Azoarcus sp. CIB: one gene and its partner. The protein of the gene in region 2 binds, or shares a complex with, the protein of the main gene of each other region. Links are inferred from orthologs where the notes say so. Each region holds a gene or a part of one and is shown on either strand. Other genes may lie near its edges.

Region 1 (6,555 bases), 2.2 Mb from region 2 along the record:
TGATCGCGCCGCCGAGGAAGTTGTTCGGGTTGAGGTAGCCCAGCACCACGTGGCAGTCGGACACCGACACCGTGTCGAGTCCGCTTTCCGGCCAGCAGGTGCCGACGCGGTAGCCGGCGCTGTCGGGACCGAGCTTGATCGACTTGCTGTACGGGTCCAGACGCACGAAGCTGCCCGCGCCCGCGCCCACCGAGTCCATCGCCACCAGCGGCAGCGACAGCACCAGGCGCGCCATGTCCGGATCCGACTTGATCGCGAAGCTGCCCTTGGTGATCAGCGCGACGTCGAACGAGGTGCCGCCGATGTCCGAGCACGCGATGTTCTCGTCCCCCAGGTACTCGCCCAGCAGTTTCGAGCCGATCACGCCCCCGATCGGGCCGGAGACGATGGTGCGTGCCAGTTCCTTCGCCTTCCACGAGATCGTGCCGCCGTGCGTCGCCATCACGCGCAAATCGAACTTCGCGCCGTGCTTCTTGAAACGGTCGCTGACCTTCTTCAGCGTCTGACGCGACGGTTCCGCGCCATAGGCCTCCAGGATCGTCGTGTTCATGCGGTGGCTTTCCTTGCGCGACGGGTAGTAATCCACCGACGCGAACACCGGGATGTCCACCTTCAACTTCTGCAGCTCGTCCTTGACGAGGTCACGCGCCCGCTGCTCGCTCGTTTCATTCTTGTGCGACTGCAGCAGGCAGATCACGATCGCCTGCGATCCGGCTTCGACCAATTCGCGGGTGGCCTGACGCACCTCGTCCTCGCGCAGCGGAATCACGATCCGGCCCTGCACGTCGGTGCGCTCGGCGACGCCGCGGGTGCGCGACACCGGCACCAGCGGCTCGTCGTAGCGATGGGTGTTCAGGTGGATGCGGTCTTCCAGCGCGTAGCCGAGATAGCTCTGCAGCGCGCGCCCCATCGAATGGATCTGCTCGAAGCCGCGGTTGCAGATCAGGCCCACGTCCAGGCCCTTGCGCATCAGGATGCGGTTCAGCATCGCGGTGCCGGAATACACGCAGGTGACGAGTTCGGGATAAACGTCATCAACTTCCCGGCCCCAGTGGGCCAGCGCGTCCACCGAGGAGTTGTAGATCGCGAGCGACTCATCGCCCGGGTTGCTCTGTGCCTTGCCGACGACGAAGCGGCCGTCTTCCCGCACGAAGAAGGTATCGGTCATCGTGCCGCCGGCATCGATGCCCATCACCTGTACTTGTGATGCTGCCTGTTGGACTTCCATGTTTGTCTCCATCATCTCCTGGATTGTCGAGTCGCCGATGCTGCCGGCCCCCGCAAGACCTATTGCAGCGGACGTGCCAGATTTCGGCCGCTGCAACGCACCAGACCGATGAGCCCGGGAATGGCGGAGAAGCGCCGCGCGCCTCGTGCACCGCAACAGGAAACGCTGCGCGGGGCGTACGACCAGAAAATGGATGACCGTCCGGAAGTCGAACGGACGCACCGGTCACCGCTCGGGGCGTCCGGACGATGCGAACAGAAAGAAACGGGACAAACGGGAAGAGGCGGAGACCGTCCGTGTCAGCACGGACGGCATGGAGCGCACCGCGAGGGCGCGTAACCGGGCGGAGCACGAAGCCCCAAGTGCCGTTGCGTACGGCACAAACGAAAATGCGAAGCCACAAGGGCTTCGCATTCGTTGTTTACAACAGGAAAGATTTCTTCGTCAGAACGGGATGTCGTCGTCGAAGTCCCCGAACCCGCCGCCACCGCCCGACTGGCCCGGCGCCTTCTGCGCCGGCGCCTGCTGCGGAGCCTGGCGCGCAGGCGCCGCGGCCGGGGCATCGTAGCCACCGCCCATCGGCGCATCTCCACCGCCGCCGCCCTGGCGCGAACCCAGCATCTTCATCTCGTCGCCGCGGATCTCGGTCGTGTAGCGGTCCTGGCCGTCCTTGTCCTGCCACTTGCGCGTCTGCAGGCGCCCTTCGACGTAGAGCTGGCTGCCCTTGCGCAGGTACTGCGCCGCGATCTCGGCCAGACGGCCGAAGAACACCACGCGGTGCCACTCGGTCGCTTCCTTGCGCTCGCCGGTCGCCTTGTCCTTCCACGTCTCGGTGGTCGCCACGGTGATGTTGCAGATCGCGTCGCCGCTCGGCGCATAGCGGGTTTCCGGATCGCGGCCCAGATTGCCGATCAGGATGACTTTGTTCAACGAAGCCATGAGGTTCTCCTCGGATGTTTCAGGTTAGTGCGCCGCCGACGCCGGCGTTACGCGGCGGGCGGGCGGATTCATTGAGGCTGCGAGCAGCAGCCAGATCACGGCGAGCACGCCGCACACGAGGTTCACGGCGCCCGTGCCGAAGTGTTCGGCCAGCCAGCCCCCCAGCATACCGCCGAGGAACAGCCCGGCCGACTGCAGCGTGTTGTACAGACCGAGCGCCGTGCCTTTCGCATGCGCCGGCGCCACCTTGGAGATCCAGGACGGCAGGATTGCCTCGAGCACGTTGAAGGCGACAAAGAACAGCGTCAGCCACAGGCCCAGCGTCACGACACTCTGGCCGAAAGCGAAGAGCCCCGCCTGCACGACCACCAGCAGCGCAACCGCAGCGCCGAACACCAGCTTCATGCGATTGTGCCGCTCGGCCGCGATAACCGCCGGCACCATCACCGCGAATGACAGCACGACGGCAGGCAGATAGACCTTCCAGTGCTCGGGCAACGGCAGGTTCGCCCCGCTCACCAGCGCAGCCGGCACCATCACCCACATCGCCGTCTGGATCAGGTGCAGCACGAACACGCCGACGTTCAGGCGCATCAGCTGGCCGTCCCGGAACACCTCGCCGAAAAGCCCGGTCGGTGCACGCGGCACTGGCGGCGCAGCCGGCACGACATACAGCACCACGCCGATCGCCGCAGCCGCGAGCACGGCCGTCAGCCAGAAGATCCCGCTCATGCCGATCGCATTATACAGAAGCGGCGCCGCGACCATCGACAGCGCGAACACCAGTCCGATGCTCGAACCGATCATCGCCATCACCTTGGTGCGATGCTGGTCGCGCGTCAGGTCCGCCGCGAGCGCCGTCACCGCCGCCGAGATCGCCCCCGCGCCCTGCAGCGCACGCCCCGCGATCACCGTCCCGATATCGCTGGCCAGCGCCGCAACGGCGCTCCCGATCAGGAACAGCACCAATCCGAACACGATCACCGGCTTGCGCCCGAATCGATCCGACGCCGCGCCGAAGGCCATCTGCAGGAAGGCCTGTGTCAGCCCGTAGGCGCCGATCGCCAGCCCCACCAGGGTCAGGTTGTCACCCCCGGGGATCGTGTGCGCGTGCACCGAGAACACCGGCAGGATCAGGAACAGTCCGAGCATGCGCAGCGCGAAGATCGCGGCAAGGCTCGCGCCAGCCCGGCGTTCTGCGGGGGTCATCGGATCGTGCTCGGGTCGGGCCATCGGTCTCGGGGCGGGAACAAAACGGCGATTCTAGCACCCGCCGCGCGCCGGTTTGGCTTGCGTCGGCGTTCTCTCGTATAGTGGCACGTTACCCTTCGTCAGCCCGCCCCATGGACGAAATCCGCATTCGCGGCGCCCGCACCCACAATCTCAAGAACGTCAGCCTCGAGTTGCCGCGCAACCGGCTCACCGTGATCACCGGATTGTCCGGCTCCGGCAAATCCTCGCTGGCCTTCGACACGCTCTACGCCGAAGGCCAGCGCCGCTACGTCGAATCGCTGTCGGCCTACGCGCGCCAGTTCCTGCAACTGATGGAAAAGCCCGACGTCGACCTCATCGAGGGCCTGTCGCCCGCGATCTCGATCGAGCAGAAAGCCACCAGCCACAATCCGCGTTCGACGGTCGGCACGATCACCGAAATCCACGACTACCTGCGCCTGCTCTTTGCGCGCGCCGGCACCCCGCATTGCCCCGACCACCCCGAGCGCCCGCTCGAGGCGCAGACCGTCTCCCAGATGGTCGACCACGTCCTCGCGCTGCCCGAAGACACGCGCCTGATGATCCTCGCGCCCGTCGTCGCCTACCGCAAGGGCGAACAGAGCGACCTCTTCGCCGACCTGCGCGCGCAAGGCTTCGTGCGCGTGCGCGTCGACGGCCGGATCGCCGAACTCGACGCGATGCCCGCGCTCGAAAAGGGCCGCCGTCACACCGTTGAAGTCGTCATCGACCGCCTCAAGGTGCGCGCCGACCAGCGCGGCCGCATCGCCGAATCCTTCGAGACCGCGCTCACCCACGCCGACGGCCGCGCCGTTGCGCTCGAGATGGACACCGGCACCGAGCACCTCTTCTCCGCTCGCTTCGCCTGTCCCGTCTGCAGCTACGCGCTTGCCGAACTCGAGCCCCGCCTGTTCTCGTTCAACAACCCGGCCGGCGCCTGCCCCAAATGCGACGGACTCGGCCAGGTCGAATTCTTCGATCCCGCACGCGTCGTCGCCCACCCCGAACTCTCGCTCGCCGCCGGCGCGATCCGCGGCTGGGACCGCCGCAACCAGTTCTACTTCCAGATGCTCGCAAGCCTCGCCGACCATTACGGCTTCGACATCGACACCCCCTTCGGCGAATTGTCCGACGAGGTCCGACAGGTCGTCCTGCACGGCTCCGGCCGCCACAAGATCGCCTTCCGCTACCTCTCCGACAACGGACGCATGGTCGCGAAGGAGCACCCCTTCGAAGGCATCGTCCCCAACCTCGAGCGCCGCTTCCGCGAGACCGACTCCACCGCCGTGCGCGAGGAACTCACCAAGCTGCGCGCGACCCAGGCCTGCCCGAGCTGCCACGGCACCCGCCTGCGCACCGAGGCGCGCAACGTCCTCATCGGCGACCGCTCGCTGCACGAAATCAGCCGCATGCCGCTGGGCGAAAGCAAGGCCTTCTTCGACGGACTCGCGCTCACCGGCCACCGCGGCCTCGTCGCGGCCAAGATCGTCAAGGAAATCTCCGACCGCCTCAGCTTCCTGATCAACGTCGGCCTCGACTACCTCTCGCTCGACCGCTCCGCCGACACCCTCTCCGGCGGCGAAGCGCAGCGCATCCGCCTCGCCAGCCAGATCGGCTCCGGCCTCACCGGCGTCATGTACGTCCTCGACGAACCCTCGATCGGCCTGCACCAGCGCGACAACGACCGCCTCCTCGGCACGCTGCGCCAGCTGCGCGACCTGGGCAACACCGTGATCGTCGTCGAGCACGACGAGGACGCGATCCGCTGCGCCGACTACGTCGTGGACATGGGCCCCGGCGCGGGCGTGCACGGCGGCGAAATCGTCGCGCGCGGCACGCCCGCCGACATCGTCGCGAGCGAGGCATCGCTCACCGGCGCCTACCTCGCCGGCCGCTACACCATTCCCGTGCCGGCACGACGCTCCGCCCCCGACCCGGAGCGCCACCTGCTGCTTCTAGGCTGCACCGGCAACAATCTCAAGAACGTCGAACTCACGCTCCCGGTCGGTCTCCTCACCTGCATCACCGGCGTGTCGGGCTCGGGCAAGTCGACGCTCATCAACGACACACTGTACGCCCTCGCCGCCAAGCACCTCTATGGCTCTACGACCGAGCCCGCCCCGTTCTCGGCCGTGCACGGCCTCGACCACTTCGACAAGGTCATCAACGTCGACCAGAGCCCCATCGGCCGCACCCCACGCTCAAACCCCGCGACCTACACCGGGATGCTGACACCGGTCCGCGAACTCTTCGCCGGCGTCCCCGAGGCGCGCGCCCGCGGCTACGGCCCCGGCCGCTTCTCCTTCAACGTCAAGGGCGGGCGCTGCGAAGCCTGTCAGGGCGATGGCCTGATCAAGGTGGAAATGCACTTCCTGCCCGACATGTACGTCCCCTGCGACGTGTGCCACAGCAAGCGCTACAACCGCGAAACGCTGGAAATCCGCTACAAGGGCAGGACCATCTACGAAGTCCTCGACATGACCGTCGAAAACGCCCTCGAATTTTTCCGCGCGGTCCCCACCGTCGCGCGCAAGCTCGAAACGCTGATGGACGTCGGCCTCGGCTATATCCGCCTGGGCCAGAGCGCAACCACGCTCTCCGGCGGCGAAGCCCAGCGCGTGAAGCTCGCGCTGGAGCTATCCAAACGCGACACCGGCCGCACCCTCTACATCCTCGATGAACCCACTACCGGCCTGCACTTCCGCGACATCGAACTCCTGCTCGGCGTACTCCACCGCCTGCGCGACCACGGCAACACCATCGTCGTCATCGAGCACAACCTCGACGTCATCAAGACCGCCGACTGGCTCATCGACCTCGGCCCCGAAGGCGGCGACCGCGGCGGCCGCATCCTGTGCAGCGGCCCACCCGAACTCATCGCCGCGCATCCCGACAGCCACACCGGCCGCTACCTGAAACGCATGCTCACGCCTGCCACGCGCGGGTAATGCAGAAAAATGCAGGCAATCGCGCTTACAATTTGAAGCGGACCACCTTCGAGTATTCCGGACAATACGGCGGCCAGCGCACAGCACCGCCTACAGAATTCAGGAGAACCTCATGCCCGAAGTCCCGAGCGACGTACAGAGCGTCTTCCTCGATCGCATCGAGCGCCGCGTCAAGATCCTCAAGACCCTGCTGGAGGCCGGCCTGGGCGT
Region 2 (7,252 bases):
CGACCGCCGTGACGGCAGGCTTGATGCCGTAAAACAGCCCGGCCACGAGCGGCATGTCGCCGAATGCAATGTAGATCCACGACAGCGCGATCAGGAAGAACAGCGACGGCAACACGAACAGGACGCCCGCGGCGATGCCGCCCCAGGTCCGGTGCATGAGCCAGCCCATGTAGGTCGCGAGCTGCTGTGCCTCCGGACCGGGAAGCAGCATGCAGTAGTTGAGTGCATGCAGAAAGCGCCGCTCGCTGATCCAGCGGCGTTCTTCGACCAATTCGCGGTGCATGATCGCGATCTGTCCGGCGGGTCCGCCGAAGCCGATGAAGCCGAGTTTCAACCAGAGGCGAAAGGCTTGCCAGAAGGTAACGGGGAAGTCGGCGCGCGCCGCATTTTCTGTCGAGGGGGGGGCGTTGGCGTTCATTTGGGACGAAGGTCCTTTTCGAAGGCGGCCAGCAGACCGTCGAACACGCCGCTCGCTGCGGCCACAAGCTGATCGTCATCGGTAATTGCCTCGCGCAGGCCGGCGAGCACACACTCGACGCCGCTTGCCTCCGGCGGCTGCACGCCGCCGACATCGAGATAGTGCACAAGCGCGCCCAGCCGCTGGAGTGCGGCCTGCTCGAGGCGGAAACTCGACAACAGCACTTCGAATGTGACGCGAGCACCGATATGGCTGAACGTCGCTCCGTCGAAGTCGAAGCCGAGCGCGGCGTGCGGGCAATCGGCGGGCGATGCCAGCCACAGCAGACGGGCTTGCGGATCAACGAAGCGTCGGATCAGCCACGCACAGGCCAGCCGATCGACCCAGGGGCGACGGCGGGTGGCCCACGTTCGGCCCTGATAGTCGGCGACTTGCAGGCGACGAATGGCCCCTGCAACCGCGTGCGGTTCACCGGGGGCGAGCGCCCGGGCGACGGTCAGTTCGAGATCCTCCAGTGCGGCGTCGGCCTGCTGCCGCGCCGCACCGGGGAAGAAGTCGATTTCGGCCAGATTGGCGAACGACTTGCGCAGTTTGCGGGCTTGCTTGAGCGCATCGGGCGCGGTCTCGCCTGTAAGCGCGGTGCGCACATTGGCCGCGTCCGCGAGGAGCGTCGCGTAATCCTCGCTTCGGTCAAACAACGTGGCAAAAGACGCATTGTCCGGCTCCTGCGCGCGCAGCACGTAGGCCGTGCCGCTCTCGGCACGGACATCGGTAGCGACCCGCTCGAGCGTGGCGTGACAAGCGTCTCGATCGGGCATCAGGTAGACGCCGTCGCGCAATACCGCTGCGCCGGAACCCTTGAGCGCACGCCATGCCCGCATCCGGGCGCTGGCGTTCTCCGTCGCAAGGCTGATGACAAGGAAAAGCCAATGAGTCATGCAACGTACTCTACAATAAAGTAGCGCACGTTGCAGATTTGCAAATCTGCGAGCTTCGGCTACCCCCATCCCCCGAATGGAGAGGGGGAGCGCTGGACTTACAGCACGCGCTCGATCTGCCCGTAGTCTCCACTGGTCTTCAGCGTCACGGTGACCTCGGCACCCGAGCGGTTACGCCAGTACCAGCCGTGCTTGCCGTCGAAGGCTGCCCCCGGTCGGGAAACAGTCGAGTCATGTGTCGATTCCGATCAGTTTGAGGACGGGCCACGTTGTCACGCAAACAACGGGCCGGTTTCGTTAGAGGATCGGAACGGTCTTGGGCGGACGCGATAGGGCCTCGGACCGTGCCGCCGTAGCGCTGACGTGGCGTGGCGGCGCGGCGGGTCCGTCAGGCCATGACTGCGTCGAGCAACTCCCTGACGCCCTGCACGCGCTGTTTCAGATTGGGCAGGCTGGCCTTGCGGATCAGCCGGTCGGGGCCGGACATCTTCGTGTTGCGGTCCTTCTGGATCAGCATGATGACCTTGACCGGATCGATCGGCGGGTTGGGGCCGAACTGGACGCTGATCTGCGCATCGCTGGCGTCGAGCTTGGCGACGCCGTAGGGCTTCACGAGCAGGCGCAGGCGGTGCGATTCGATCAGGGCCTGGGTCTGCGGCGGCAGCTCGCCGAAGCGGTCGATCAGCTCTTCCTGCAGGCTGCGCAGTTCGTCGTCCGCGTCGCAGTTCGCGAGGCGCTTGTAGAGCGTCAGACGCTCCTGCACGTCGGGGCAGTAGTCATTGGGCAGCAGGGCGGGCGTGTGCAGGTTGATCTCGGAGACGACTTCCAGCGGCTGGCTGAGGTCGGGCTCCTTGCCCGCCTGCAGGTCGCGGACGGCGCGCTTGAGCATCTCGGTGTACAGGCTGAAGCCGACCTGCTGGATCTCGCCGGACTGGTTTTCGCCGAGCACCTCGCCTGCGCCGCGGATCTCCAGGTCGTGCATCGCGAGGTAGAAGCCGGAACCCAGCTCCTCCATCGCCGTGATCGCCTCAAGGCGTTTCTGCGCCAGTGGCGTCGGCTTTGCATGGGCGTCCGTCAGCAGGTAGGCGTAGGCCTGATGGTGGCTGCGGCCGACGCGACCGCGCAGCTGGTGCAGCTGGGCGAGGCCGAAGCGGTCGGCGCGGTTGATGATGATGGTGTTGGCGGTCGGGATGTTGATGCCAGTCTCGATGATGGTCGTGCACAGCAGCAGGTTCGCGCGTTGCGATGTGAAGTCGCGCATCACGCGTTCGAGCTCGCGTTCCGGTAGCTGGCCGTGGCCGACGACGATGCGTGCCTCGGGCACCAGTTCGGCGAGGTCGTTGCGCACGTTTTCGATCGTATCGACTTCGTTGTGCAGGAAATACACCTGGCCGCCGCGCTTGAACTCGCGCAGCACCGCCTCGCGCACGATGCCCTTGCTGTGGCGCTGCACGAAGGTCTTGATCGCGAGGCGCTTCTGCGGCGCGGTGGCGATCACCGAGAATTCGCGCAGGCCTTCGAGCGCGAGGCCCAGCGTGCGCGGGATCGGCGTCGCGGTGAGGGTCAGGATGTCGATTTCGCTCCTCAGCGCCTTCAGCGACTCCTTCTGGCGCACGCCGAAGCGGTGTTCCTCGTCGATGATGACGAGGCCCAGGCGCTTGAAGACGACGTCCTTCTGCAGCAGGCGATGCGTGCCGATGATGATGTCGACCTTGCCTTCGGCGAGCTGCTTCAGGGCCTCGGCCTGCTCCTTGGCGCTCTTGAAGCGCGACAGTTCGGCGATGCGGATCGGGAAGTCGGCGAAGCGGTCGGCGAAGGTCTGGTAGTGCTGCTCGGCCAACAGCGTGGTCGGCGTCAGGACGACGACCTGCTTGCCGTCGGCGACCGCGATGAAGGCCGCGCGCAGCGCGACCTCGGTCTTGCCGAAACCGACGTCGCCGCACACGAGGCGGTCCATTGGCCGGCCGGATTTCATGTCGGCGACGACGGCGTCGATCGCGCCCTGCTGGTCCGGCGTGGTCTCGAAGCCGAAGCCTTCGGCGAACGCGTCGAGGTCGTGCTGCTTGAAATCGAAGCGGTGGCCGGGGCGGGCCGCGCGCTGAGCGTACAGGGCCAGCAGTTCGGCGGCGGTGTCGCGCACCTGCATGGCGGCCTTGCGCTTCGCCTTGTCCCACTGGCCGGAGCCGAGGCGGTGCAGTTCGACGGCCTCGGGGTCGGCGCCGGCGTAACGCGTGATCACATGCAGCTGGGCGACCGGCACGTAGAGCTTGTCGCCGTTGGCGTATTCCAGGTCAAGGAACTCGGTCTGCCCCTCGCCGAGGTCCATGTGGATCAGGCCGAGGTAGCGGCCGATGCCGTGCGATTCGTGCACGACCGGATCGCCCGGTTTCAGCTCGGAGAGGTCGCGCAGCCAGCCCTCCATCGTCGCTGCCTTGCGTGTGTCGCGGCGGGCGCGCGTGCGCGTCGTCGCAGCGTACAGCTCGGATTCGGTGACAATCGCGATCTTCGCGTCGGGCAGCAGGAAGCCGGTCGCGAGCGGGCCGACGCCCAGCGCGAGGGGCTCGGCGGACGCGAGAAAGCCCGCGAAGTCCGCACTCGCGGCGGGTTTCAGTCCGTACTCGACGAAGAATTCCGACATCGTCTCGCGTCGGCCGGGCGCGTCGGCGAGCACCAGCACCCGCCCACCGGCCCTGGCCCAGTCGCCTTCGAGGAAATCCTTGAAACGATGCAGCGGATTGGTCGCCTTGCGCTCCACGGACAGATCGGGGAGCTGTGCCGCCGCGGCGGCTTCGGCGCCGGCATCCGGTGCCGCGATGTGGATGCGCGGGCGATCCTTCAGCGCGCCGTAGAAGGATTCCTGACCGAGAAACAGCGCTTCCGGCGGCAGTACCGGGCGCGTGCGGTCGCCCTTGAGGAAGTCGTAACGGGAGCGCGTGTCGCGCCAGAACTCGTCGATCGCGGTCGGAACGTCACGGTGCAGCACGACCGCCGCGTCGGCCGGCAGGTAGTCGAACAGGGTTGCGGTGTCGTCGAAGAACAGCGGCAGGAAGTACTCGATGCCCGCTGGGGCGATGCCGTTCGATACGTCCTTGTACAGCGACACGCGCGAGGGATCGCCCTCGAAGGTCTCGCGGAAGCGGCTGCGGAAGTGCGTGCGGCCCTTCTCGTCCATCGGGAACTCGCGCGCCGGCAGCATGCGGATTTCCGGCACCGGATAGACGGTGCGCTGCGTGTCCGGATCGAAGGTCTTGATGCTTTCGACCTCGTCGTCGAAGAGGTCGATGCGGAAGGGCAGGGCCGCGCCCATCGGATAGAGGTCGACGAGGCCGCCGCGCACCGAGAACTCCCCGGGGCTGACGACCTGCGTGACGTGGGTGTAACCGGCGACCGCCATCTGGTTGCGCAGCTGGTCGACGTCGAGCTTCGTGCCCTGCTTCAGGAAGAAGGTGTAGGCCGCGAGGAAGGCGGGCGGTGCCATGCGATACAGCGCCGTCGAGGCCGGCACGAGGACGATGTCGGCCTCGCCACGGCTCACCGCGTACAGGGTCGACAGGCGCTCGGAGATCAGGTCCTGGTGCGGAGAGAAGCTCTCGTACGGCAGCGTTTCCCAGTCCGGCAGCAGGTGGGAGCGCAGACCCGGCGCGATCCATGCGATTTCGTCCTGCAGCCGCTGGGCGTCGAGCGGGTTGGCCGTCACCAGCAGGAGGCAGCGCCCGCGCGACGCGAGCTGGGCGACCGCGACTGCATCGGCGGAGCCGGCGAGGGCGGGGAGGTCGAGGCGTGCTCCGGGTTTCGGGAGGGCGAGGGAGGCGAGTTGCGGAATCAGGGTGTCGAGCGGTCGGGACATCGGGCTGTTGCGGCCGGGCCGCTAACGGACGTGTGGGGGAAAGGGGCAGGAGGCAGGCGAGGAACGAATTATAGGGGATGCGCCGGCGGCGATTGGTCCGCAGTTCCTCCGGGTGCCGGTCCGGCGGCGGTGCCGTCGTGGATGCGTTGCTCGGCGGGGCCGGGCGCGGGCAGCTTCTCACGCAGCCAGGCCGCCGCGAGTTCGCCGAAGCGTTCGATGACGCCCGGTTCGCGGAATTCGTCCGAAGCGCCGGCGAGCACGTGCCAGTCGTGCGGGCAGCGCAGGTGTTCGCAGGCCTGGCGGATCATTCCGGCCTGCGGGTCGTCGCTGCCGACTACCATGCGCAGCGGAACGGCAAGCGTGTTGAGCGGCGTCAGGCCGGCGAGGTCGGGCCGGCCGGCGCGGCAGACGATTGCGGAGAGCCGGTCGCCGGCCTTCCATCCGGCACGGATCGCGGCGCCGCTTGAGGTGTCGGAGGAGACCAGGCCCACCCCGAGCCCGGCCAGCGGCGGCTGGTGGCCGACCCAGTCGAGCACGGCCACGACCCGGTTCGCCATCTGCGGCACGTTGAAACGGGCGTCCGGGTCGCGCGCTTCCTCATAGGCGGTGAGCAGGTTGATCAGCAGCGTCGCGAAGCCGGCACGCTGCAGTTCGCGCGCCACGCGCAGGTCGCGCGACTGTGCGAACGGGCTGCCGGCCGGCCGCAGCACCACGGCAAGGCCACTCACGTCGGGCGCGTGGACGAGCTCGCCGCTGAGCCAGATGTGCTCGAAGGGAATGCTGATGTCTGTCGTTCGCAGTTTCACGATTGCGCGGTTCCGGGTCAGGGCTTCGCGTGCACGGCGGGCTGCCGATGGATGGCGACCGGGATGCGGCGCGAACCGAAGGGCGAGGAAAAATGGCCGAAGCGGCCGGCGAGTGCCGTGCCGCACTTGCGGCAGGCGCCCGTGTCGTCGAGCGCGTAGTCGAGGATTTCGTACCAGTCGCGTTCGATGAGCGCAGTGCCGCAGTGCGTGCAACGCGTGATGCCGCCTTCGCGGTCATGCACGTTGCCGGTGTAGACATGCTTCAGCCCTTCCGCGAGCGCGATGCGGCGCGAGCGTGTCAGCGTCGCCGGCGGCGTCGGCGGAAGGTCGGTGAGCTTGAAGTCGGGATGGAAGGCGGTGAAGTGCAGGGGAACTTCGGTGCCCAGTTCCTTCGCGACCCATTGCGACAGCGCGCGGACCTCGTCCTCCGAGTCGTTGAGCCCCGGGATCAGCAGCGTCGTGATCTCGACCCATACGTCGCTCTCGTGCACCAGCCACTTGAGCGTATCGAGCACCGGCTGCAGGTGCGCGCCGCATTCCTTGATGTAGAACTCGTCCGTGAACGCCTTGAGGTCGACGTTGGCGGCGTCCATGTGGGCGTAGAACTCGGGGCGCGCGATGTCGGTGATGTAGCCGGCCGTCACCGCCACGGTCTTCAGGCCCAGCGCATGGCATGCCTTGGCCGTGTCGATCGCGTATTCGGCGAAGATCACCGGGTCATTGTAGGTGAACGCTACGCTGCTGCAGCCCCTGTCCGCGGCGGTGCGTGCGATCTCCTCCGGCGCAGCGGAGTCCATCAGGCGATCCATATCGCGGGACTTGGAGATGTCCCAGTTCTGGCAGAACTTGCACGCGAGGTTGCAGCCTGCCGTGCCGAACGAGAACACGCTGGTGCCGGGGTAGAAGTGGTTGAGCGGTTTCTTCTCGATCGGATCGATGCAGAAGCCCGAACTCCGCCCATAGGTGGTGAGGACGATCGTATCGCCCTCGCGCATGCGCACGAAGCAGGCTCCGCGTTGGTCCGCGTGCAGCCGGCAGTATCGCGGACACAGATCGCACTGGATGCGACCGTCGTCAAGATGATGCCAGTAGCGCGCGGGGTAGTTCATTTCACGGCTCCTTCCACTTCCGCACCGTGTAGGTCGCCGCCATCAGGTCCGGTGCGGGGCGATCCGGTACGAGGCCGGCCTTCTGCTTGAGCGCAGCGAGAAACATGCGTGGTTCCGGGAGCTGCTCCCATACC

What was found.
Region 1: the proteins of mfd (region 2) and uvrA are in contact, whole or in part, in a crystal structure (PDB 4DFC), measured with the Escherichia coli proteins. The link is inferred for Azoarcus sp. CIB from one-to-one orthologs.

Annotation. Positions count from the first base shown.
Region 1 is NZ_CP011072.1:4,468,749-4,475,303, forward strand. What follows is about bases 3,207-6,545. They hold uvrA (excinuclease ABC subunit UvrA), read left to right. Parts: upstream 3,207-3,510; coding sequence 3,511-6,345; downstream 6,346-6,545. Other genes in these bases: AzCIB_RS20020 (MFS transporter), read right to left, coding at 3,207-3,376; AzCIB_RS20030 (hypothetical protein), read left to right, coding at 6,458-6,545. Outside these bases: AzCIB_RS20010 (hydantoinase/oxoprolinase family protein), read right to left, coding at 1-1,228; ssb (single-stranded DNA-binding protein), read right to left, coding at 1,673-2,167; more of AzCIB_RS20020, read right to left, coding at 2,192-3,206; more of AzCIB_RS20030, read left to right, coding at 6,546-6,555. UniProt on the Escherichia coli protein: The UvrABC repair system catalyzes the recognition and processing of DNA lesions. UvrA is an ATPase and a DNA-binding protein. A damage recognition complex composed of 2 UvrA and 2 UvrB subunits scans DNA for abnormalities.
Region 2 is NZ_CP011072.1:2,299,753-2,307,004, reverse strand. Bases 1,545-5,580 are described here. They hold mfd (transcription-repair coupling factor), read right to left. Parts: upstream 5,204-5,580; coding sequence 1,745-5,203; downstream 1,545-1,744. Other genes in these bases: AzCIB_RS10205 (dienelactone hydrolase family protein), read right to left, coding at 5,272-5,580. Outside these bases: chrA (chromate efflux transporter), read right to left, coding at 1-418; AzCIB_RS10215 (chromate resistance protein ChrB domain-containing protein), read right to left, coding at 415-1,356; more of AzCIB_RS10205, read right to left, coding at 5,581-6,009; amrS (AmmeMemoRadiSam system radical SAM enzyme), read right to left, coding at 6,027-7,118; amrA (AmmeMemoRadiSam system protein A), read right to left, coding at 7,120-7,252. UniProt on the Escherichia coli protein: Couples transcription and DNA repair by recognizing RNA polymerase (RNAP) stalled at DNA lesions. Mediates ATP-dependent release of RNAP and its truncated transcript from the DNA, and recruitment of nucleotide excision repair machinery to the damaged site.